Regions from separate parts of the Burkholderia sp. YIM B11467 genome, predicted to be linked through region 4. Evidence: predicted binding sites of a transcription regulator. Region 4 holds the regulator's gene; each other region holds the start of a gene.
The links. Region 4 encodes FNR, which switches genes on or off when oxygen is low (the NO sensors DNR and NnrR bind a similar motif). Its sites were predicted from a motif close to TTGATNNNNATCAA; they were not measured.

Region 1 (5,224 bases), on a different contig from region 4:
TCCGGAACAATCCGGAAAACGGATCGGGCCTTTCACGGAATACACCCGTGCGGCCCGTGCGACGCGGCTGTGCGCGTGACGGACGGCAACGGGATCAATCGTTTTCGGCGCGAACGAATGCGCGTCGAATGTGTGCAATCAAGCACACGCAATATGCAGGCGGGATTATAAGAATGATCAGACGTTTCACGCCAGCCGATTTTCGTAAAAATCGCACCGGGTGAAACGGATGGGGGAATTGAAATGCGCGCGACATCGCGCGCGCATTTATTTGGACAGCGTCGCGCGCACCGTATATTCGCCTTCGAGCGCCCCGTGTTCGGGACGCACGAAATAACGCGACGCATCGAGGTCGGCCGGCAGCGGCTCGACCGGGAAGCCGTGCTTCTCCCACGCATCGAGGCCGCCCTTCAGCGCCCGGATGTTGTGGATCATCTTCTTGCGCTGCATCTTCGCGATCAGGCGCTTGGCCGTGGCCTCGTTCGGGCACACGCAATAGACAACGATCGGCCGCTTCAGCAATTCCGGGTCGAGCAGGTCCGGCGAATCGAGATCGACCGGCACCGCGCCGGCGATCCGGTACGGCTCGCGCTCGCGAATCGCTTTCGGTCGTGCGTCGAAGATCAGTGGCGGCTCGTCCGACGTCATCATCTCGACCAGCTGCGGCGGCGAGATGCGCACCTGGGCGAGATAACGGCGGAACTGCACGCGACGCACCCAGCGGTACAGCAGGAACGTGATGAAGATCGCGAGGAACGCGTCGAGGATCGTGCCGCCGCTCGCGCGCACCCACAGCACGAACTGCACGATCTGGTCGTGAATGGCCGCGCCGCCGATCAGCCAGAACGCGGCCCACAGCGACGCGCCGGCCAGATCCCAGAACAGGAACACGCCGATGCCTATCGCGGTCGTGCCGAGCAGCGGCGCCGACACGAGGCCGAGGCCCGGCAGGAATTTGGACAGCACGAGCAGCGGCGCGCCGTATCTTTCGAATACGTTACGCGCGAAGCGCAGCGTCGTGTCGAGCGACAGCGAGAAGCGCACGAGGCCGTTCAGCAGGCGCCGGCCGCGCGTACGGCCCATGAAGAACCACAGCGAATCGGCGAGCATCGTCGCGCCGATCGCCGCCGCGAACATGCTGGTCCACGACGCCTGCCCCATTGCCGCCATCGTGCCGCCGAGAATCAGCATCGGCACGGCCGGCACCGGCACGCCGAGCTGCGTGATCAACACGCTCGCGAACACGGCCCAAGGGCCGAGCGACGATGGAATTGCAATCGGAAAGTGCCACACGGCGGCGCTCCTGGAAGACATGCGGGCCGTGCGACCGGGGGCGTCGGGACGGCTGCGCAACGGCCGCCGCGGCACGTCCGCAGCCGACCTTGTGCATGACGGGCATTCTAAACGGGTTTGGCCATAATCGCGCGGAACACACGCCGTCCGCGCGGGCTTCGGGCCGCTGCCTGCGCCGCTGTCGCGCTCACGCGTCCGGACGCGGCGCGAGCTGGGCGACGTGTTCCGCGTAGTCGGGAAACGCGGCGGCCAGCGTAGCCGGATCCGCCAGCTCGAATTCCGCGAACTCGAACCCCGGCGCAACCGTGCAGCCGACAAGCGCGACGTGCTCCGGCAACGCGCAGCGCGCGCCGAACCAGCATCCGGCCGGCACGACCGCCTGGAACACGGTGCCCGGATGCGTGAGCGGGTTGCCGAGCCGGTGGATCGTCAGCCCGTCGCGCTCGTCGAGCACCCACACTTCGATCGGATCGCCCGCGTAGAAATGCCAGACCTCGTCGGAACGGATCCGGTGCCACGACGAATAGGCGCCGTCGCACAGCAGGTAGTAGATCGCGGTCGACGCGGCGCGCGGCGCGCCGTCGGCCGGCCGCACGACGGCATCGGTCGCGCGGTAGGTTTCGCGGAAATAGCCGCCCTCGGGGTGCGGCTGCAGATTGAACTGGCGAATCAGGTCGGCGGCGGAAATCGGCATGGCGGATGACGTCGGTAAGGTAAGGAACCGGGCATCCGGCGTACGGCCCCGTTCATCGCGGATGCGACCGGGTCGGCTACTGACGGATGCCGCGGCGTCGATCGCCGCGGCCATGCACGCGGCGAAGAAGCGGACACCGGTCGATGCTGCCAGAACTGCGTGTCGGGATGCAACCGCGGGTGCGCAAAAACGCCCATGCGTGCGCATCCGGGGCGCCCTCATCCCGACGACGCATGCGTCGAACGCGACAGGCGCACTCGCGCGCGGTGCGCCGATCGGCGCGTCGCGCGTTTCATCACGCAGACATCCGGCGAACGCGAGCGGCAGTCCCCTGCCCGCGATCGCTGATGCGTCAGCGCCTCACCGCGTGCATCACGCGGCCGTCGGCGCGGCCGGCTCGTCGTGCCGCACCAGCAGCACGGGCCGGTCGGCCGCGCGCAGCAGCGATTCCGCGACGCTGCCGAGCAGCAGCCGGCGCAGCCCGTGCCGCCCGCTCGTGCCCATCACGATCAGGTCGGCGTCGGCTTCAGCCGCCGTGCGCATCAGCACCGTGGCGACGTCCTCGCCGTATGCGTCGAGCGCGCGCACGGAGCCCTGCACGTGCTGCTGCTCGAGCACCGCTTTCGCAGCGTCGAGCACCGGCGTCGCGGCAGCGGTGGCGGCCGCATCGCCATCGCGCTCGGCCGCGAAGCCCGCATCGACGTCGACGAGCTGCGGCCGATGCTCGACAACGTACGCGCAAGTGACCTCGCCACCGGACGCCGCTGCGATCCGGATCGCCTCGTTCAGCGCGAGACGCGCGCTCGGGCTGCCGTCGAGCCCGACGAAAATCCGCTTGTACATGGTCCGTCCCTCCGACCGGACACGCGTCGCGCGCTGCGCAACGGCGGCCCGTTACCGCAAGCCGACCCGGTGCCGACTTGCCTGCCGAACAGTCTGCTCCACGTGCCGACGCGCCTCTTGATGCGCGTCAAGCGCGGCCGGCACGCCCGCTGCTCCGCACCGCTTGCCGCATTTTCAGCTGACCCCATTACATAAAAAGTGTAAAACGCGCACAATTTCATCTTGAAAACAGACGTTGCACGCAGCCGGTGCGAGTTTTGCCCGGTTTTGCCGCGCTGCCCGAGTACCAAGGGCTGCCCCGACAACCGAATGACCATCGAATGACCGCCAGTGGAACCCCGACGCGTGATGCCCGAGGGCCCACGCGCCTCCAGATCATGTTACGCCAGCCGCTCGCGGCCGGCGTCGTTGCGCTGTGCGCCGGCGCGGTGCTGTCGCTCGGCGTCGCCCTGCTGGTGCGCGAGCAGTGGCAAGGCGCCGTCCGTACACGCTTCGAACGCCGCACGACGCACGTGACCGCGATGCTGCGCCACGAACTGCAGTCCGGCGTCGCCGTGCTCGAAGGCGCGCGCGGCGTGTTCAATCTCGTCCCGGACATGACGTCCGAGCAATGGCGCCGTTATGCGGAGACGCTCGATCTCGACAGCGGCCGCTCGCCGGTCCGGCAGATCGGCTATGTCCCGCTGCCGCCCGCGACGCGTAGCGCCCTCGCCGGCGCGAGACCGATGCCGGCGGGCGCGTTCGCGGCCGCGACGCTCAGCGCGCCCGCATCGAGTTCGTCGGTCGTACGCTTCGGCACGTCCGACGCCGCGCCGCTGGCGCGCGCGCTGCAGTCCGGCGACATCGCGCTCGGCGTCCACTCGGCCGACGACGACACATCCCGCGACGCGCGCACCCTCACGCTGTTCCTGCCCGTGACCACCTCGCCGCACGCGGCCGCCACACCGTCCGGCACGCGCGAAGCCGGCGCCGACGGGGTGCTGTTCGCGGCGCTGAGCCCGCGGCGCCTGGTCGAGCGCGCGCTCGACGCGGAACGCGGGATCGACCTGTGGATGACCGCCGGCGGCGATCGGCGCGCGATCGTCAGCGTCGAGACGACGACCGACGAGGCCTCGACGTCGCCCGACCTGTTGCGGCGCACCGAGGAACTGAATTTCGGCGGCACCGTGCTGACGCTCGCCTATTCCGCGGACGGCCGCCCGAGCGCGACCGGCGCGCAGCGCGCGGCCGGCACCGTGCTCGCCGCGGGGCTGATCGCGTCGTTCGCGTTCGCGGCGCTCGTCCATGCGCTGGTGCGCGGCCGGTCCGGCGCCGCGGCGGATGCCGGCGCGAGCAGCCGCGGCATCCTCAACGAGGCGCGGATGATGGGCATCATCCGCTCGTCGATGGAAGCGATCATCACGATCGACGAGAAGCAGACGGTCGTGATCTTCAATCCGATGGCCGAGCAGGTGTTCGGCGTGTCCGCGATGGAGGCGATCGGCGCACCGCTGTCGCGCTTCATCCCCGAACGGTTCCGCGCCGCGCACGCGAAGCACGTCGACCAGTTCGGCGTGACGGGCGTTTCCGAGCGGCAGATGGGCCGCCAGCGCGTGCTGTTCGGGCTGCGCGCCAACGGCGAGGAATTTCCGATCGAGGCATCGATCTCGCAGATCCGCGATGCGTCGGGCAAGCTCTACACGGTGATGCTGCGCGACATCACCGAGCGGCTGCGTGCCGAGAACGCGCTGAAGCGGTCGCGCGAGGAATTGCGCGAACTGTCGGCGAACCTGCAGAACGTGCGGGAGGAAGAAAAAACCCGCATCGCGCGCGAACTGCATGACGATCTCGGCCAGCAACTGACCGCGCTGAAGATGGACCTGTCGGTCGTCGAGCAGCAGTTGCGCGTGCCCGGCCGCGCACAACCCGACGAGGACGTGCAGTCGCACCTGCAAGGCATGCGGCGGCTGATCGACGCGACGGTCGCATCGGTTCGGCGCATCGCGGCCGACCTGCGGCCCGTGATGCTCGACGATCTCGGCCTCGTGCCCGCGATCGAATGGCTCGCGAACGATTTCACGAACCGCTACGGGATCGATGTCGAGCGTCACGTCGAAACCGGCGGCCTCACCTTTACCAGCGCGGGCGCAACCACGCTGTTCCGCATCGTTCAGGAAGCGCTGACGAACGTCGCGCGCCATGCGGATGCGACGCGCGTCGCGCTGCGGCTCGACGTCGAGGAAGGCTTCTGCGTGTTACGCGTCGCGGACAACGGCCGCGGCGCGGCGCCCGGCGGTCCGGCCCACGAGGACAAATCGTTCGGCCTGATCGGCATTCGCGAACGCGCACACATGCTGGGCGGCACCGTGACGATCGACACCGCGCTCGCGCGCGGTTTCTCGATTACCGTGTCGT
Region 2 (5,224 bases), on a different contig from region 4:
CGGTCAGGTAGTTCGAGAAGCGGTTGTAGAACACGCCGACGCTACCGCGGTTCGGGCCGCTCGCATAGCGCAGCGACAGGTCGGTCGACACGGCCTTTTCCTTCGATGCGTTCGGGTTGCCGATCAGGAACTGGCCGGTCGCATCGTGCGGACCGTTCGAATACAGCTCATAGAAAGTCGGTGCGCGTTCGGTGTACGCGACGTTCGCCGCCACCGACCACACGGGCGTCAGCGAGAACAGCGCGCCGGCCGACAGGCTGCCCGCATTGAAGTCGCGCGGTTGCGCGCCCGCGAATTTCTCGACGCCGGCCGGATCGGGATCGACCTTCACATGCTCGAAGCGGCCGCCGAGGCTCAGCTTCAGCGCCGGTACGACCTGCCATTCCTCGAGGCCGAACAGCGCGACGCTGTTCGTGCGCGTGGACGGCACGAGCATCTCGTCGCCGAGCGCGGAGAACGTGTTCTGGCCGAACTGCACGCCGATCGCGCCTTCGAACGGGCCGATCTTGCGGTGTTGCGCCTCGATGCGCGCCTCGTAGCCGCGGTTGCGGAAGGTGGTTGCGGTCTGACCGTTGTCGACTTCCTTGTGGCGGTAGTCGGTGTACGCGAAATCGAATTTCAGCTTCGTGAATGGCCCGTTCAGGTTGCGCACCTCGGACGCAAGCGCGAGGCGTTCCTGGCGCATCCGCAGCCGCACGTCGCTCTCCGCGACGGAGCCGTAGTTCGACTCGTAGCCGCTGTACGACAGGCCCGCGAAACCGTCCGCCCACGTGTACGACGCGCCCACCGCGCCGCCGTGCACGCGGCCGTCGCTGTTCGGCACGCTGCCGACCGGCTGCGGCGTGTCGGGGCCGTCTATCGCGCGCTGCTGGCTGCTGCGCGCGTAGCCGGGAATCCGCAGCTTGCTCGTTTCGCGGTCGAACGCGTCGACGTGGAACGCGAAGCGGCCGTTGCCGCCTTCGACTTGCGCGGCGCCCGCACGTACCGAATTCGCGCCGCCGTAGCGCGCGTCGACTGCGCCGGTCACGCCCTGGATCGCTTCGCGCGGAATGCGGTTGTCGATCGTGTTGACGACGCCGCCCACCGCGTTGCCGCCGTACAGCAGCGCGGCCGGGCCGCGCACGATCTCGACGCGCTCGATCGACAGCGGATCCTGCGGCACCGCATGGTCGTACGACAGCGACGACGCGTCGTAGGCCGCGACGCCGTTCTGCAGCAGCCGGATCCGGTCACCGTCCATCCCGCGGATGATCGGGCGGCCGACCATCGGCCCGTAGGTGGTGGTCGACACGCCGGGCAGCCCGTTGAGCGTTTCGCCGAGCGAATCGGCCTGGCGGCGCGTCAGCGCATCGCCGGAAAGCTGCGCGGTCGGCGCGATCAGTTCGGTGTCGCCGAGCGGGTTCGCGGTCACGAAGATCGGCGCGAGCGGAGCGGCGGACGGCGTGCCCGATGCGGCGGGCGCATCGGCCTGCGCGTGCGCGGCGGCGGCGAACAGCATCAGCGAAAGGGGCGAGAGCGGGCGAAGCGGTAGACGAGGGAGGTCGCGCATGGTCGGTGAATCGGTTGGAATCGGATCGGATAACGAGCGATGCGGGTCACGACTGGATACGATATATTGTTGCGTCTGTGACGCGGAGTGACCCGTTGGGACATGGCTCGGCGAGGCTCGGCCACCCACAGTGGAACGGCGTCAGGCGGACGAGCACACGAAATGATATGTTATATCATTTCAAATTCCAAGCCGAATGGCAGCGGTACGTACGGTTTCCGTCGGACCGACGAAAGGTCGGCTGAAGTGGCAGGCGCGCTGGCCGGCGATGGTCCGTGCTTACGCCGGCGCGGCGTGGAACGAAGCGGCGCGCCCGATCGTGCCGTGCCGCCGTGCGCTGCGATGATGCAGCCGCGATCGCCGGACAGCGCGCATCGCGTTGATACGCATCAACGTCCTCCGGTTCCGAAACCGGATACTGGGTCGCTCAATGACCAGACAGGAGCGACGCATGACGCAAACCATGAAAGCGGCCGTGGTGCACGCATTCGGCGAACCATTGCGCATCGAGGAAGTGCCCGTGCCGGTGCCGGGCCCCGGCCAGATCCTCGTCAACATCAAGGCATCGGGCGTCTGCCATACCGACCTGCACGCGGCCGACGGCGACTGGCCCGTCAAACCGTCGTTGCCGTTCATTCCGGGGCATGAAGGCGTGGGCATCGTCGCGGCCGTTGGCGCGAGCGTCACGCACGTGCGCGAGGGTGACCGCGTCGGCGTGCCGTGGCTCTACACGGCCTGCGGACATTGCGAGTACTGCCACACGGGCTGGGAAACGCTGTGCCACGGTCAGCAGAACACGGGCTATTCGGTGAACGGCAGCTACGCGGAATACGTGCTGGCCGATCCCGACTACGTCGGCCATCTGCCTGCGCAGGTCGAGTTCGACGAAATCGCGCCGATCCTGTGCGCGGGCGTGACCGTCTACAAGGGGATTCGCGTGACCGATACGCGCCCCGGGCAGTGGATCGCGATCTCCGGCATCGGCGGGCTTGGGCATGTGGCGGTGCAGTACGCGCGTGCGATGGGCCTGCACGTCGCGGCGATCGACATTTCGACCGACAAGCTCGCGCTCGCGCGGCAGCTCGGCGCGCAACTGACGATCGACGCATCGGTCGACGATCCGGCGAAAGTGATCCAGAAGGAAATCGGCGGCGCGCACGGCGTACTCGTCACGGCGGTGTCGCGCAGTGCGTTCGCACAGGCGCTCGGGATGGTGCGGCGCGGCGGCACGGTTGCGCTCAACGGCCTGCCGCCCGGTGATTTCCCGTTGCCGATTTTCTCGACGGTGCTGAACGGCATTACCGTGCGCGGCTCGATCGTCGGCACGCGGCGCGATCTGCAGGAATCGCTCGACTTCGCGGCCGACGGCCTGGTGCGTGCGCATATCCATCGCGACCGGCTCGGCAACATCAACGACGTGTTCGCAAAGCTGCGCGAAGGCAAGGTCGACGGGCGCATCGTGCTGACCGACATGCAGTGATGCATGCGGCCGCCGCGTGGCGGATCGCGTCGCGACGGCGGCCGTGCCGCAGGGTTCGCGTTACTGCGCGAAGAACACGTCCGTGCGATTCGTCAGGTTGCCCGCGTTGGTTTGGACGAAGAACGGATGGAACGACGACGACGGGCCGACGTCGAGGCCCTGATAGTCGCCGATGAAGAAGCCTTCGGCGTTCGGCGCGAGTTTCATGTCGAACGGGCCGCCGACGCGCCGCTCGGCGACGAACGTGGTGCCGCCGTCGAGCGAGATCTTGCGCCAGAAGCCCGTCGGCAGCGTCGTCGTGTTCCCGGCCAGCAGGTCGCGGAAGTCGTAGTGGGTGACCATCACGGCGCCTGCGTTGTCGACACGCACCGACGGATTGAAGGCCGGCCGGCCGGTCGGCGTGTTGACCTGCAGCGGCGCGCTCCAGGACGCACCGCCGTCCTTGGACGTCGATAGCGCGATCTCGTCGTACTTGCCGCCGTTGAAGCGGCTGTCCTGCCACACGACGTAAAGCTGGCCCGACGCGGGATCGATCGCGGGCTCGGGAATGATGTCGCCGGTGCGCACGGGTTCGCCGGTGTTCGGGTCCGTCACGCCGACCGTCTGCAGCCCCGCGATCACCTGCGGCTGCGTCCACGTCGCGCCGTCGTCGGTCGACTTGATGAACGCGACCTTGCCGGCGGCCTTGCTGAACGGCGGCTGGATCAGGTCGAAGAAATCGTAGAGCGTGCCGCTCTTCGGATCGACGACGATCTGGTTGCCGATCGTCTGCTGGCGCGACCGCACGTGGACGATGACTTTCGCCTTGCTCCACGTCTTGCCGCCGTCGGTTGTCTTCGAGAACAGCGTCGGCCCGCGGAACGCCTGCGTGTGCAGGTTCGCGTACGGGTTGCCGTTCGGCAGTTCGAGGCGGTCCCATACCGCGTACGCGGTGCCGGCCTTCACCGGGTTCGCCGTCACCGATTCCTTGTCGTTGAAGAACTGCGTCGTCGGTTCGTTGTTCGCGACCAGCAACGCGGGACTGCTCCACGTCTGCCCGCCATCGGTCGATACCGAGCCGGCGACCGCGTTGCTGTTGTTCGACTGGTTGAACGTGATCGCGACCGAGTACGCAGTGCCGTCCGGCCCGATCGATACCCACGGGTCCGACGCGCGTTCGTACGACAGCCCGCCCGGCGCGCATGCACTGAACGGCTGCGTCGTCCGTGCCCAGGTGGCGCCGCCGTCGAACGTGTAGCCCGCGACATGGCCGTGCGCGCCGCCGTTCGACCAGCGGTCCTGCTGCCACACGCCGATCATGTTTTGCGGGTTGGCCGGATTGACCGCGAGCCACGGTTCGACCTCCGCATTCACGTAGGCGGTGCCGGGCCCGCCGATGGTGCAGGCGGCGTATGGACTGGGGCCGGACACGAGCACGGGATCGGCATGCGCGGCGGCACAGGCCAGTGCCATCGCGGCGGGCAGGCAGGTGAATAGCGGGTGGGACACGATAGTGCGTCGCATGGACTGCTCCTCGTTGACGTGCGGCCGCGATGGTGCGGTGGAACGAGGCCGTGCGAGCCGATGCGCGGCGGCTCGGGCCGCCCGGGTCGGGGTGTCGCGGCGACGCGCACGATGCATGCCGCCGGGACGTGTCGTTCAGGATGCCGCTTCAGCCATCGCGATCCGCGTGCGCTGGATACCGCCAGCACTGCGGTCAAGACTCCTATTCGTTTTTATTGCTTGTGACGGATGTGTCGTTGATGCCGCCCTGCGGGGAGGCCGGTTCGGGCAGGCGAAGAATGCGTAGAAGTGGATTGCAATGTAGTTGATCCGGATGCGGCGAGGCAGGCAATTTTTTGTAACAGCACGTAGCCGGAAAGCGTTGCCGAACGAGAGCAAACGCGCGGGCAAAATTTGCCGTGGCGAGCACGCGAAATCGAAACGGAAAGATGAATTGCTATCGTTTCCGCTCGAGGTACGTTGCTCAGCGCTCCGCCGGAAACCGGTCCTGCAACGTGTGCAGCCAGCGCGCGACGACATCGAGTTCCGCGTCGGAAAACCCGTCGCCCAGCTTGCCGTTCAGTTCGCGCAGCAGCACGCGCGCACGCTTGAGCGCCGCGTGGCCATCGTCGGTCAGGTACAGGCGCGTCGCGCGGCCGTCGTCCGAATCGGCGTGGCGCGCGAGCAGGCCGGCTTTCGCCATCCGGTCGGCG
Region 3 (5,224 bases), on a different contig from region 4:
TCGGGGGCAGAACGTTTCGATACGGCTCTCGACATGCCTGGAACAAAACCACGCCCCGCGACACCGTAAAGAATGGTCAAAATCGCCGCCCGGCGCGGCTTTCGGTCTTTACAGCAACGCAAGCCTTCAGCAAGATTCGGTCAGCCTGTCTTAAAAAGGGCACGCATTTGTCCTATGCTTAACGGCGACACTTCGCCGGGTCTCGCCCCGCCGTCCGTTGCAACAGCCATTCATCCGTCAGAACCAGGGAGCCTTTGCCATGCTGAAAAAGCTGCTGATGCTGTTCGTCGCGCTATCGCTGTCGCTCGCCGCCGGCCTTGCCGCGGCCGTCGAAGTCAACACGGCCGACCAGGCCGCGCTCGAATCCGTGAAGGGTCTCGGGCCGGTGAAGTCGAAGGCGATCATCGACGAACGCACCAAGAACGGCCCGTTCAAGGACGCCGACGATCTGGCGAACCGCGTGAAGGGCCTCGGCACGAAATCGGTCGGGCATCTCGAGGAAAATGGCCTGACGATCGGCGGCTCAGCGACGCCGCCGAAGGGCGTGAAACTGTCGAAGCCGGCCGCGACGGCACCGGCCACCACGCCGGCGACGACGTCGGCAGGCACTGCATCGACGTCCACGACCACGACGGCCGCTACGACGACGGCACCGGCCCCGGCTGCCAGCGCGCCGGACGCGGCAACGAAGCCGGCGAAGAGCAAGCGTATGTCGAAGAAGGAAAAGGCGGCGGCTGCCGCGTCGGCGTCCGCGGAAGCGGGTGCGAGCGCACCGGCCGCAGCATCGTCCGCGAAGGCGGCGAAGGGTTCGAAGAAGAAGAGCAAGAAGGACAAGGCAGCCTCCGCCGCCGCGGCGTCGGGCGCCTGATGTGCGCCGCGCGCGCGACGGCGTGCGCGCGGTATTCGTTCAACGGGCGCCGTCGTCACGGCGCCCTTCTCAGTGAAGGTGAAGAACCATGGGTCTCCTCGACATCGTTGGCGGTCTGATCGGCGGCCAGGCAGGCGGCAACTCGCAAAGCGCGCTGATCACCACCGCGCTCGAATTCATCAACAACCAGCCGGGCGGCCTGAACGGCCTGATCGAGAAGTTCAAGGCAGGCGGCGCCGGCGACATCATCGGCTCGTGGGTCGGCAACGGCCAGAACCAGCCGATCTCGCCCGACGCGCTGCAGAACGTGCTCGGCTCCGACGCGATCGGCGCGCTGGCGAGCAAGTTCGGCGTCGATCCGTCGATGGCATCGACCGTCCTCGCGCAGGTGCTGCCGCACGTCGTGAACCACGCGACGCCGGACGGCGCGGTGCCGGCCGACGGCCAGGCGCAGGTCGACCCGTCGAACGTGCTCGGCTCGCTGTCGCAGCTCGCCGGCATGTTCGGCGGCAACAAGCAGGGCTAAAGGGCCAGGCGCGCCGCGCAGCGGCCGCTTCAGCCACCCCATAAGCAAACACCCCGCCGAGGCGGGGTGTTTGTTTTTGCGCGCCCGGCGCGAACCGGGCGGGCGGCCGATGGCAGGCGATCAGTGAACGACGCGGTCGAACACGAACTTGCCGTCGTTGATGTCGACGGGAATCACGTCCTTCGGACCGAAGCGGCCCGCGAGGATGAGCTTCGCGACCGGGTTCTCGATCTCCTGCTGGATCGCGCGCTTCAGCGGCCGCGCGCCAAACAGCGGATCGTAGCCGACCTTCGCGATCTGCTCGAGCGCCGCTTCCGACACGTCGAGCGCCATGTCGAGCTTCGCGAGCCGCTCGTGCAGGCGCGCCAGCTGGATCTTCGCGATCGACTCGATGTTGCTGCGGTCGAGCGCATGGAACACGACGACGTCGTCGATCCGGTTCAGGAACTCGGGGCGGAAATGCTGCTTCACCTCGAGCCACACGGCGTCCTTGATCTCGTCCTGCGGCGCACCCGTCATCGCCTGGATCACCTGCGAGCCGAGGTTCGACGTCATCACGATCACCGTGTTCTTGAAGTCGACCGTGCGCCCCTGCCCGTCCGTCATGCGGCCGTCGTCGAGCACCTGCAGCAGCACGTTGAACACGTCCGGATGCGCCTTCTCGATCTCGTCGAGCAGGATCACGCTGTACGGCTTGCGGCGCACGGCTTCCGTCAGGTAGCCGCCTTCCTCGTAGCCGACATAGCCCGGCGGCGCGCCGATCAGCCGCGCGACGCTGTGCTTCTCCATGAATTCGCTCATGTCGATGCGGATCAGGTGCTCTTCCGAATCGAACAGGAACGACGCCAGCGCCTTGCACAGCTCGGTCTTGCCGACACCCGTCGGGCCGAGGAACAGGAACGAGCCGTACGGACGGTTCGGATCGGCAAGACCCGCGCGCGAACGGCGGATCGCGTCGGCCACCGCGCCGATCGCCTCGTGCTGGCCGACCACACGCTCGTGCAGCTTTTCCTCGATGTGCAGCAGCTTCTCGCGTTCGCCCTGCATCATCCGCGACACGGGAATCCCCGTCGAACGCGACACGACTTCCGCGATTTCCTCGGCGCCGACCTGCGTGCGCAGCAGGCGCGGACGCGTCGGGTTGTGCTGCTCCTTCTCTTCGGCCTGCGTAACCTGCTTCAGTTGCGCCTCGAGCTGCGGCAGCTTGCCGTACTGCAGTTCGGCGACCTTCTCCAGCTTGCCGTCACGCTGCAGCCGCGCGATGTCCGCACGCACCTTCTCGATCTCTTCCTTCAACTGCGCGCTGCCTTGCACCGCGGCCTTCTCGACGGTCCAGATCTCCTCGAGGTCCGCGTATTCGCGGCCGAGGCGGTCGATCTCTTCCTCGATCAGCTGCAGGCGCTTCTGCGACGCTTCGTCCGGCTCCTTCTTCACGGCTTCGCGCTCGATCTTCAGCTGGATCAGCCGGCGGTCGAGCTTGTCCATCTCTTCGGGCTTCGAATCGATTTCCATCTTGATCTTCGAAGCGGCTTCGTCGATCAGGTCGATCGCCTTGTCGGGCAGGAAACGGTCGGTGATGTAGCGGTGCGACAGCTCGGCCGCGGCGACGATCGCCGGGTCGGTGATGTCGACGCCGTGGTGCAGTTCGTACTTCTCCTGCAGCCCGCGCAGGATCGCGATCGTCGCCTCGACGCTCGGCTCGTCGACCAGCACCTTCTGGAAGCGGCGCTCGAGCGCGGCATCCTTCTCGATGTACTTGCGGTATTCGTCGAGCGTGGTCGCGCCGATGCAGTGCAGCTCGCCGCGCGACAGCGCCGGCTTCAGCATGTTGCCCGCATCCATCGCGCCTTCGGCCTTGCCCGCGCCGACCATCGTGTGGATTTCGTCGATGAAGACGATCGTCTGGCCTTCGTCCTTCGCGATGTCGTTGAGCACGGCCTTCAGGCGCTCCTCGAATTCGCCACGGTACTTCGCGCCCGCGAGCAGCGCGGCCATGTCGAGCGACAGCACGCGCTTGCCCTTCAGCGTCTCGGGCACTTCGCCGTTGACGATCCGTTGCGCGAGCCCTTCAACGATCGCGGTCTTGCCGACGCCCGGCTCGCCGATCAACACCGGGTTGTTCTTCGTGCGGCGCTGCAGGATCTGGATCGAGCGGCGGATTTCGTCGTCGCGGCCGATCACCGGATCGAGCTTGCCCGCACGGGCACGCTCGGTCAGGTCGACCGTGTATTTCTTGAGCGCCTCGCGCTGGCTTTCCGCGTCCTGGCTGTGCACCTGCGAGCCGCCGCGCACCGCGGCGATCGCGGCTTCGAGCGACTTGCGCGTGAGACCGTGCTGACGCGCGAGTTTGCCGGCTTCGCCCTTGTCGTCGGAGACCGCGAGCAGGAACATCTCGCTCGCGATGAACGTGTCGTTGAGCTTCTGTGCTTCCTTGTCGGCCTGGTTCAGCAGCCCGGCCAGCTCGCGGCCGATCTGGATGTCGCCGCCCGTGCCCGTCACTTGCGGCAGGCGCGAGATGGCTTCGTTCAGTGCGCCTTGCAGCGCCTGGATGTGAACACCCGCGCGCGACATCAGCGAGCGGGCGGAACCGTCCTGCTGGGCGACCAGCGCCGCCAGCACGTGAACGGGTTCGATGTATTGATTGTCGCGGCCTGCCGCGAGGCTTTGCGCGTCCGAGAGTGCTTCCTGGAACTTGGTGGTGAGCTTGTCGATTCTCATTTAGTCGAGACCTCCAATTTTCGATTAACACCAAGATGAGGATGGTTATGCGGCTTTCAAGCGAAATTCGGGTTGATTCAGCGCAAAAATTGCTGGATATCCGTGAAGCGGCCCGGGAGCAGGCCGCGACCGGATCGCGGGACGCGGTGCCCGCGCGTCAGCCGGCCGTCGACGGCGGCTCGACGGCTGCAGCCGCTTCGTCCGGTGCCGGCTCGGCACGCACGAGCGCGAACGGACGGATGCCGAGCAACGCCACGAGCGGCGACGCATCTTCGACCAGCTCGCCGAGCGTGTGACAGTCGAGTTCGGCGAAGAACGCATCGCGTGCGGCCGCCAGCACGCCCTTCAGGCGGCACTGCGGCTCGATCACGCAACCGCGCGACTCGCCGTCGTCGGTCGAAAAGCAGCCGACCAGTGCGAAGTCACTCTCGGTCGCGCGCACGACCTGGCCGACCGTCAGCTGCAGCGATTCGGGGAAGAGGCGCAGCCCGCCGTTGCGGCCGCGGACCGTGTCGACCCATCCCGACTCGCCGAGCTGCTGCACGACTTTCATCAGATGGTTCTTCGAGATGCCGTAGGCATCCGAAATCTCCTGGATCGTCGCGAGCCCCTCGCCGCGCACGGCAAGGTACAGCATCACGCGCAGCGAATAGTCGGTGTAGTCGGTGAGTCTCATGGGCGAATACGGAAAAGATCGATCATGCCCCGGTCACGTGAACCGGGCCGATCGGGATGCGCGGGGGCCGACCGACGGCCCTGTTTCGCAACCCGGGTTGCCGGGATGGCGCGCGCACATATAAGATGCGTGACATCTGCACGTTTTTCAGGGGGTGTTGGACGCTATTTTGCGTCAAAATCCGGCCGGCGTCCTGTCCGTTGCCCACGCCGCCGCGTTGACGTTGCCCAGCTCTCCCGGCCCTTTTAGCCATGACCGTCATCCCCGCCTTGCCCGATACCGCCCCGGCCCGCCCTCGCGATGCCGAGCCGACCGAAGACAACATCCGCGCGCTCGTCTACGCGTTCTACGACCGCGTGCGCGCCGATCCGCTACTCGGGCCCGTGTTCGACGCGAAGCTGGCCGGCCGCTGGGACGACCATCTGCCGAAGATGGT
Region 4 (5,224 bases):
GCTGTTGCCGGGCGCCCAGGCCGAATAGACGTCGGCCGTGTCGATGAAGTTGATGCCGGTTTCCGCGAGCGCGTCGAGCAGCGAAAACGATGCGTTCTCGTCGACGGTCCAGCCGAAGACGTTGCCGCCGAAGGCGAGCGGCGAAACCTGGATGTTCGACGTGCCGAGGGTGCGTAGTGCCATGTTCTGCTCCGATATCGATGGGTGATGGGATCGAACTGCGGGATGGGCCAAAACGATCGCGGCGAGACGGGGGCGCGGTGCGGTACCGCCGTGGTCGCGGGACACCGGACATTCTCGCCGATCGATCGGATTCGTGCAGTCGGCGCATCGCCGCGATGGTGGGCGATTTGCGGCGAGTAACGGACGGCTCGTCCGTTACGCGAGCGCGTCGTACGGCTGCGTTGGATCGGGAGCGAATTTTTGTCGGCGGCTTGCGCGACGGGAGGCGAGCAGGAGAGCGGGCTGCCCCGGCGTTGCGCCGGAGCGCATGGGAAGACGGGCGGCAAGCAACTGCCCGTGCGACGGTGAGCCGGTCAGCGCAACTGCACCGCCGCGAGGAACAGCACCATGCTGCCGATCGCGCCGTCCAGCACGCGCCACGCAACGGCCTTGCGGAACCACGGCGCCAGCAGTCGCGCGCCATAACCCAGCGCAAGGAACCACACGACGCTGACCGTCATCGCGCCGATCGCGAACGCGGACCGCGCGCCTTCCGGCTCGCGTGCGCCGGCCGTGCCGATCAGCAGGAACGTGTCGAGATACACGTGCGGGTTGAGCCACGTGAATGCGAGCGTCATCAGCACGACCGCCATGCCGCTCTGCGGCGGCGGCGCGACCGCGTCGCCGCGCACGTCGAGCGTTTCGTGGCCCGGCTTGAGCGCACGGCGCAGCGCGTTGACGCCGAACCACGCGAGATACGCGAGGCCGACATACAGCACCGCATGAACGAAAGTCGGATAACGTTCGACGAGCACGGACGCACCGCCGACGCCCGCGCCGATCAGGAGCATGTCCGACAGCGCGCACAGCAGCACGATCTTGCCGACGTGCGAACGCATGATGCCCTGCCGGAGCACGAACGCGTTCTGCGCGCCGATGGTGACGATGAGCGACGCGCACAGGGCGGCGCCGTGAGAGAAAGCAAGCCAGTTCATGATGACAGCGATAGCAGCAGTAGACGGAATAATCGGGTAGCGCTAGTCTGCGGTCAGCATGAAAATAAGAGAAGCTAATTCACCTAATGCAGATTAAGGAAATCTAATGCTCGACTACGCCCTGCTCGATGCGCTCTCGGCGGTGATCCGGTACGGCTCGTTCGAGCGCGCGGCCAAGGAGTTGAACGTCACGCCGTCGGCCGTGTCGCAGCGCGTGAAACTGCTGGAGGAACGCGTCGGCAGCGTGCTCGTCAAGCGCGGGCAGCCGTGCGTCGCGACGACGTCCGGCGCGCTGCTGTGCCGGCATACCGAGCGCGTGCAATTGCTCGAGGCGGAACTGGGCGGCCGGATGCCGGCGCTGCCGGGCTCGATCACGAGCGCATGGCCGATGTTGCGCGTGGCCGTCAACGACGACAGCGTCGCGACGTGGTTTATCGATGCGGTGGGGCCGTTCTGCACGGAGCGCGAGATGCTGCTCGACCTCGTGATCGACGACCAGGACTACACGGCGGCGCGCATCCGAGATGGCAGCGTACAGGGCGCGGTGACCGCGCAGGCCGAGCCGATCCAGGGCTGCCGTTCGACGCGGCTCGGGCGCATTCGTTATCGCGCGGTGTGCTCGCCGGCATTTCACGAACGCTATTTCGGCAAGGGCGTCACGCGCGACGCGCTGCGCCGCGCGCCGTGTGTGATGTTCAATCCGAAGGACGGGCTGCAGGCGCGCTTCATCCGGCGTGTGACGCGTGCGGATCTCGATCCGCCGCAACACTGGATACCGCATGTCGCGGGCTATCTGCGCGCATGCGAAACGGGGCTGGGATGGGGAATGTGTCCGGACCGGATGGTCGATCGCCAACTGGCGGCGGGCGAACTGGTCGACATGTCGCCGGGACGCACCACCGACATCGATCTTTACTGGCAGAGCTGGCGCCTGTCGATCGGCTGGCTCGACGATTTCAGCGCGGCGCTCAAGACGCGTGCCGCGCTGTTTCTCGATTGATCGACGGCGCGATACGGAGGACGCGCCCGGCGCGCGACAGGCGCGCGCCGGGCGACATCATCAGACTTGATGCAAACCGTCGAAGTCGACGATCTGGACGTGGCGACCCTGCATTTCGATCAGGGCGCGCTTCTGGAATTTCGACAGCGTGCGGCTGACTGTTTCGAGCGTCATGCCGAGATAGCTGCCGATGTCTTCGCGCGTCATCCGCAGGTTGAATTCCGACGGCGAGTAACCGCGCTTCAGGTAGCGCGACGATACATCGAGCAGGAAAGCGGCGACACGTTCTTCGGCATTCAGCGAACCGAGCAGCATCGTTTGCGACGTTTCGCGCACGATCTGTTCGCTCATCAGCTTGTGCATGCGCAACTGCATCGAGCCGGCTTCCGAGCACAGCGTCTTGAGCGCGCTGTACGGAATCACGCAGACGGAGCTGTCTTCCAGCGCGACCGCGGTGCGCGGATGCGTGTCGTCGCAGATGCCGTCGAGGCCGAGCGCTTCGCCCGCGAGATGCAGGCCCGTGACCTGTTCGCGGCCGTCGTGGCGTGTCGCGACGGTTTTCAGCGAACCCGAGCGCACCGCGTACAGGTTGTCGAATGCGTCGCCTTCGCGGAACAGCGCTTCGCCGCGCTTGACGGGGCGAGCCGCGCAGATGACCGACTCGAGGCGACTGAGTGCTTCGGGCGCCAGGCCCTGCGGCATGCACAGGTGCCGCATTGCGCACGACGAGCAGTGCGCGGCCTGACGAGGAGCCCAACTGCCGGCATGAGGCGTGGCGGCGGGACGTGTAGCGACGGGCGTCAGCATGATCGTTTACTCCGGCGTTGAATCGACGGAATCATTGTCCCACCGCAAATTGCCGCTGTCGGGTGACAAAACGTCGCGACCGGGCGCGCATGCCGAACGCCGTTCAGGCGGCCTGCTCGTCGGCGTTGGCGGCCGCCGGAATCAGCAGCACGGGCAGCGTCGCGTGCCGCACGCATTGTTCGGCGATGCTGCCGAGCACGAGACGGCGGAACCCGCGGCGGCCGTGCGTGCCGAGCACGAGCAGATCGGCGCCGAATGCCTTCGTGCCTTCGAGGATCAGCGACGACACGTCGTTGAGCGACGTCGCTTCGTTCAGCCGCGTCTCGCCCTTCACGCCTGCTGCCTGCATCAGCTTCGTGAAATCCTTCGCGAGCGCGTCGCCCTGCGCGACGAGCTGATCGCGCAGGATGGACGGATCGTAGCCGGGCACGTTGTAGTAGATCGCGGCGTTCTCGACGACGTAGAACGGTTGCAGCTCGGCGCCGTGTGCTTTCGCGAGCGCCAGCGCGGCATCGAATGCATGGCGGGACGTGTCGCTGCCGTCGACGGCAACCAGAATACGCTTGTACATAGTGTCTCCGAGTGGCGGGTTGAAACGAAGTCGGCCGGATGGCCGATCAGGCTCAGCATTGCTGCGAGGCAGAGTAAACCAATGGCGGGGACTTTGCAGTGCGGTGCCGGTCCTGCCGCGCGGCCGCGGTGTTTCGGGTGGTGCGGCGCACGACCATGCACGCGATGCAACCTGCGCTGCGCGACGCGTGTCGCATGGTCGGGTCGCATCCGTGGTCGGTGCAGTCTCCGCAAGGCGCTCGACAATCGAACGCACGACGAACACGGATGAAGACCGCATCGTCGCGAGGACCGAATGCGCGGGTATCGAAATCGCGCATCGCGACGCACGCATGCCAGTTCGACACGGCACAACAGCCACGCTGACGAACCGCACGCATCGTTATTCAACCGCAACCGCGCCGTTTCGACATGACTTCGATCAACGCATGTGCGTGATCGCGATGCGCGGCATGCATCGATCCGCCGATGCCGATGCGCGGAATCGTTCGTTCGAGCACCCGTCGCGTGCGCCGATCCATAACCATCGGTGGTCGACCGACGCCAGTTTGCAAACGAACGATCGATTCAAACACCGCACCGGCTACTTAGGCACGGCCGTCAGCTCGATCACGCGCTCCGGCTTCCGTCCGTGGCCGGGCCAGTACGCGCTGCCGTACATCCGGTGGACGGGACCGAACTGCTCGTCGTCTGCGGGCGTCGGCGCGGCGAAGCCTTTCTCGATCACCACGTAGCCCGCGCGCAGCGCGAACGCCGGATGGTTGCCGCCGGGGCGGCTGTCGAAACCGGCGAAGCCGTCGCCGGCTTCGGGCATTGCATTGACGAGCGACGCGTTGCTGCCCGTGATCTGGTCGGGCGGGATCGGCCCGCCGCCGGCGAGCAGCCACGCCTCGCGGTTCTTGCCGTCGGTGTCGACCGTGCTGTCGTGGGTGTCGTCGTTGTCGAGCTCGACGCTGTGCGGATGCGCAAGACCTGTTTGACCGGATGGTTCCATCACGGCTCTCCTGGCGGCGAAGCGGTCCGGATCGAAGCAAATCCCGTTCCGGGCATGACGGGAAAAGGCGCGCGGGCGGTCGCCGCGGTCGCGCGGCGCGCACTGATTTGTCGTGATTTATTTCAGCTAGAAGACGCGTTTTCTACAGAGTATGATTCTTTTCCTGCGAAGCGGCGACAGGGGATGCGATCTCGCCGCCTCTGCCCGCGCCGGGGCGCCGCAGCACCCTTAAAGACGGGTAGTGAACAACAAAGCAAGGGACTAGAGGTGGCGGATTCATGCAAGCGACTACTGCGTTCACGCACCGCGGTTATCTGTTGAATTGCGCGCCCGCGCGCGCCAGTGACGGTTCGTTCAAGCCCTACGTCGTGATCTCCCGATCAAGCGACGGCGAGCTGGTTGCGAACCGTTTTTTCCCGATCGAGCTCCAGTTCAACGACGAAGACGCCGCAATCGCGCACGCGCGCGATTGGGCCGTGCGCTGGATCGACGCGAGCAGCATCACGATCTGATGCGTCCACCTGCCCGCGGCGTCGGCCGCCCACGGCATCGGCCGCCGGCCGATTTCCGGCGTGCCGCTCCCCGACACAAAACGCGGTAATCTTGCGGAACCCGTCACTTTATTAGCGGCCGTGCGATCGAGCGCGGCCGCATGCATTGGCCTATGTCGACATCACCTGCCCGTCAGTGGGGCCT

Region 1: the regulator FNR is predicted to act here: its motif matches at 2,948-2,961, upstream of ACTRWB_RS09775 (universal stress protein).
Region 2: the regulator FNR is predicted to act here: its motif matches at 1,929-1,942, upstream of adhP (alcohol dehydrogenase AdhP).
Region 3: the regulator FNR is predicted to act here: its motif matches at 4,185-4,198, upstream of clpB (ATP-dependent chaperone ClpB).

The regions. Positions count from the first base shown of each region.
Region 1 covers NZ_JBQVSQ010000002.1:583,554-588,777, forward strand. Annotated here, with positions in the region: gene ACTRWB_RS09765 (DedA family protein/thiosulfate sulfurtransferase GlpE) at 268-1,293, opposite strand; gene ACTRWB_RS09770 (cupin domain-containing protein) at 1,481-1,987, opposite strand; gene ACTRWB_RS09775 (universal stress protein) at 2,360-2,830, opposite strand; gene ACTRWB_RS09780 (PAS domain S-box protein) at 3,151-5,224, shown strand, end outside.
Region 2 covers NZ_JBQVSQ010000002.1:431,611-436,834, forward strand. Annotated here, with positions in the region: gene ACTRWB_RS09160 (TonB-dependent receptor) at 1-1,549, opposite strand, end outside; gene adhP (alcohol dehydrogenase AdhP) at 2,001-3,029, shown strand; gene ACTRWB_RS09170 (sialidase family protein) at 3,090-4,532, opposite strand; gene ACTRWB_RS09175 (MarR family winged helix-turn-helix transcriptional regulator) at 4,996-5,224, opposite strand, start outside.
Region 3 covers NZ_JBQVSQ010000006.1:52,379-57,602, forward strand. Annotated here, with positions in the region: gene ACTRWB_RS21145 (ComEA family DNA-binding protein) at 260-868, shown strand; gene ACTRWB_RS21150 (YidB family protein) at 957-1,394, shown strand; gene clpB (ATP-dependent chaperone ClpB) at 1,515-4,112, opposite strand; gene ACTRWB_RS21160 (Rrf2 family transcriptional regulator) at 4,270-4,788, opposite strand; gene ACTRWB_RS21165 (group III truncated hemoglobin) at 5,040-5,224, shown strand, end outside.
Region 4 covers NZ_JBQVSQ010000001.1:1,126,266-1,131,489, reverse strand. Annotated here, with positions in the region: gene ACTRWB_RS05160 (aldo/keto reductase) at 1-183, opposite strand, end outside; gene ACTRWB_RS05155 (LysE/ArgO family amino acid transporter) at 537-1,157, opposite strand; gene ACTRWB_RS05150 (LysR family transcriptional regulator ArgP) at 1,264-2,157, shown strand; gene fnr (fumarate/nitrate reduction transcriptional regulator Fnr) at 2,218-2,964, opposite strand; gene ACTRWB_RS05140 (universal stress protein) at 3,068-3,535, opposite strand; gene ACTRWB_RS05135 (hypothetical protein) at 3,921-4,109, opposite strand; gene ACTRWB_RS05130 (DUF3005 domain-containing protein) at 4,118-4,528, opposite strand; gene ACTRWB_RS05125 (hypothetical protein) at 4,807-5,040, shown strand; gene epsC (serine O-acetyltransferase EpsC) at 5,193-5,224, shown strand, end outside.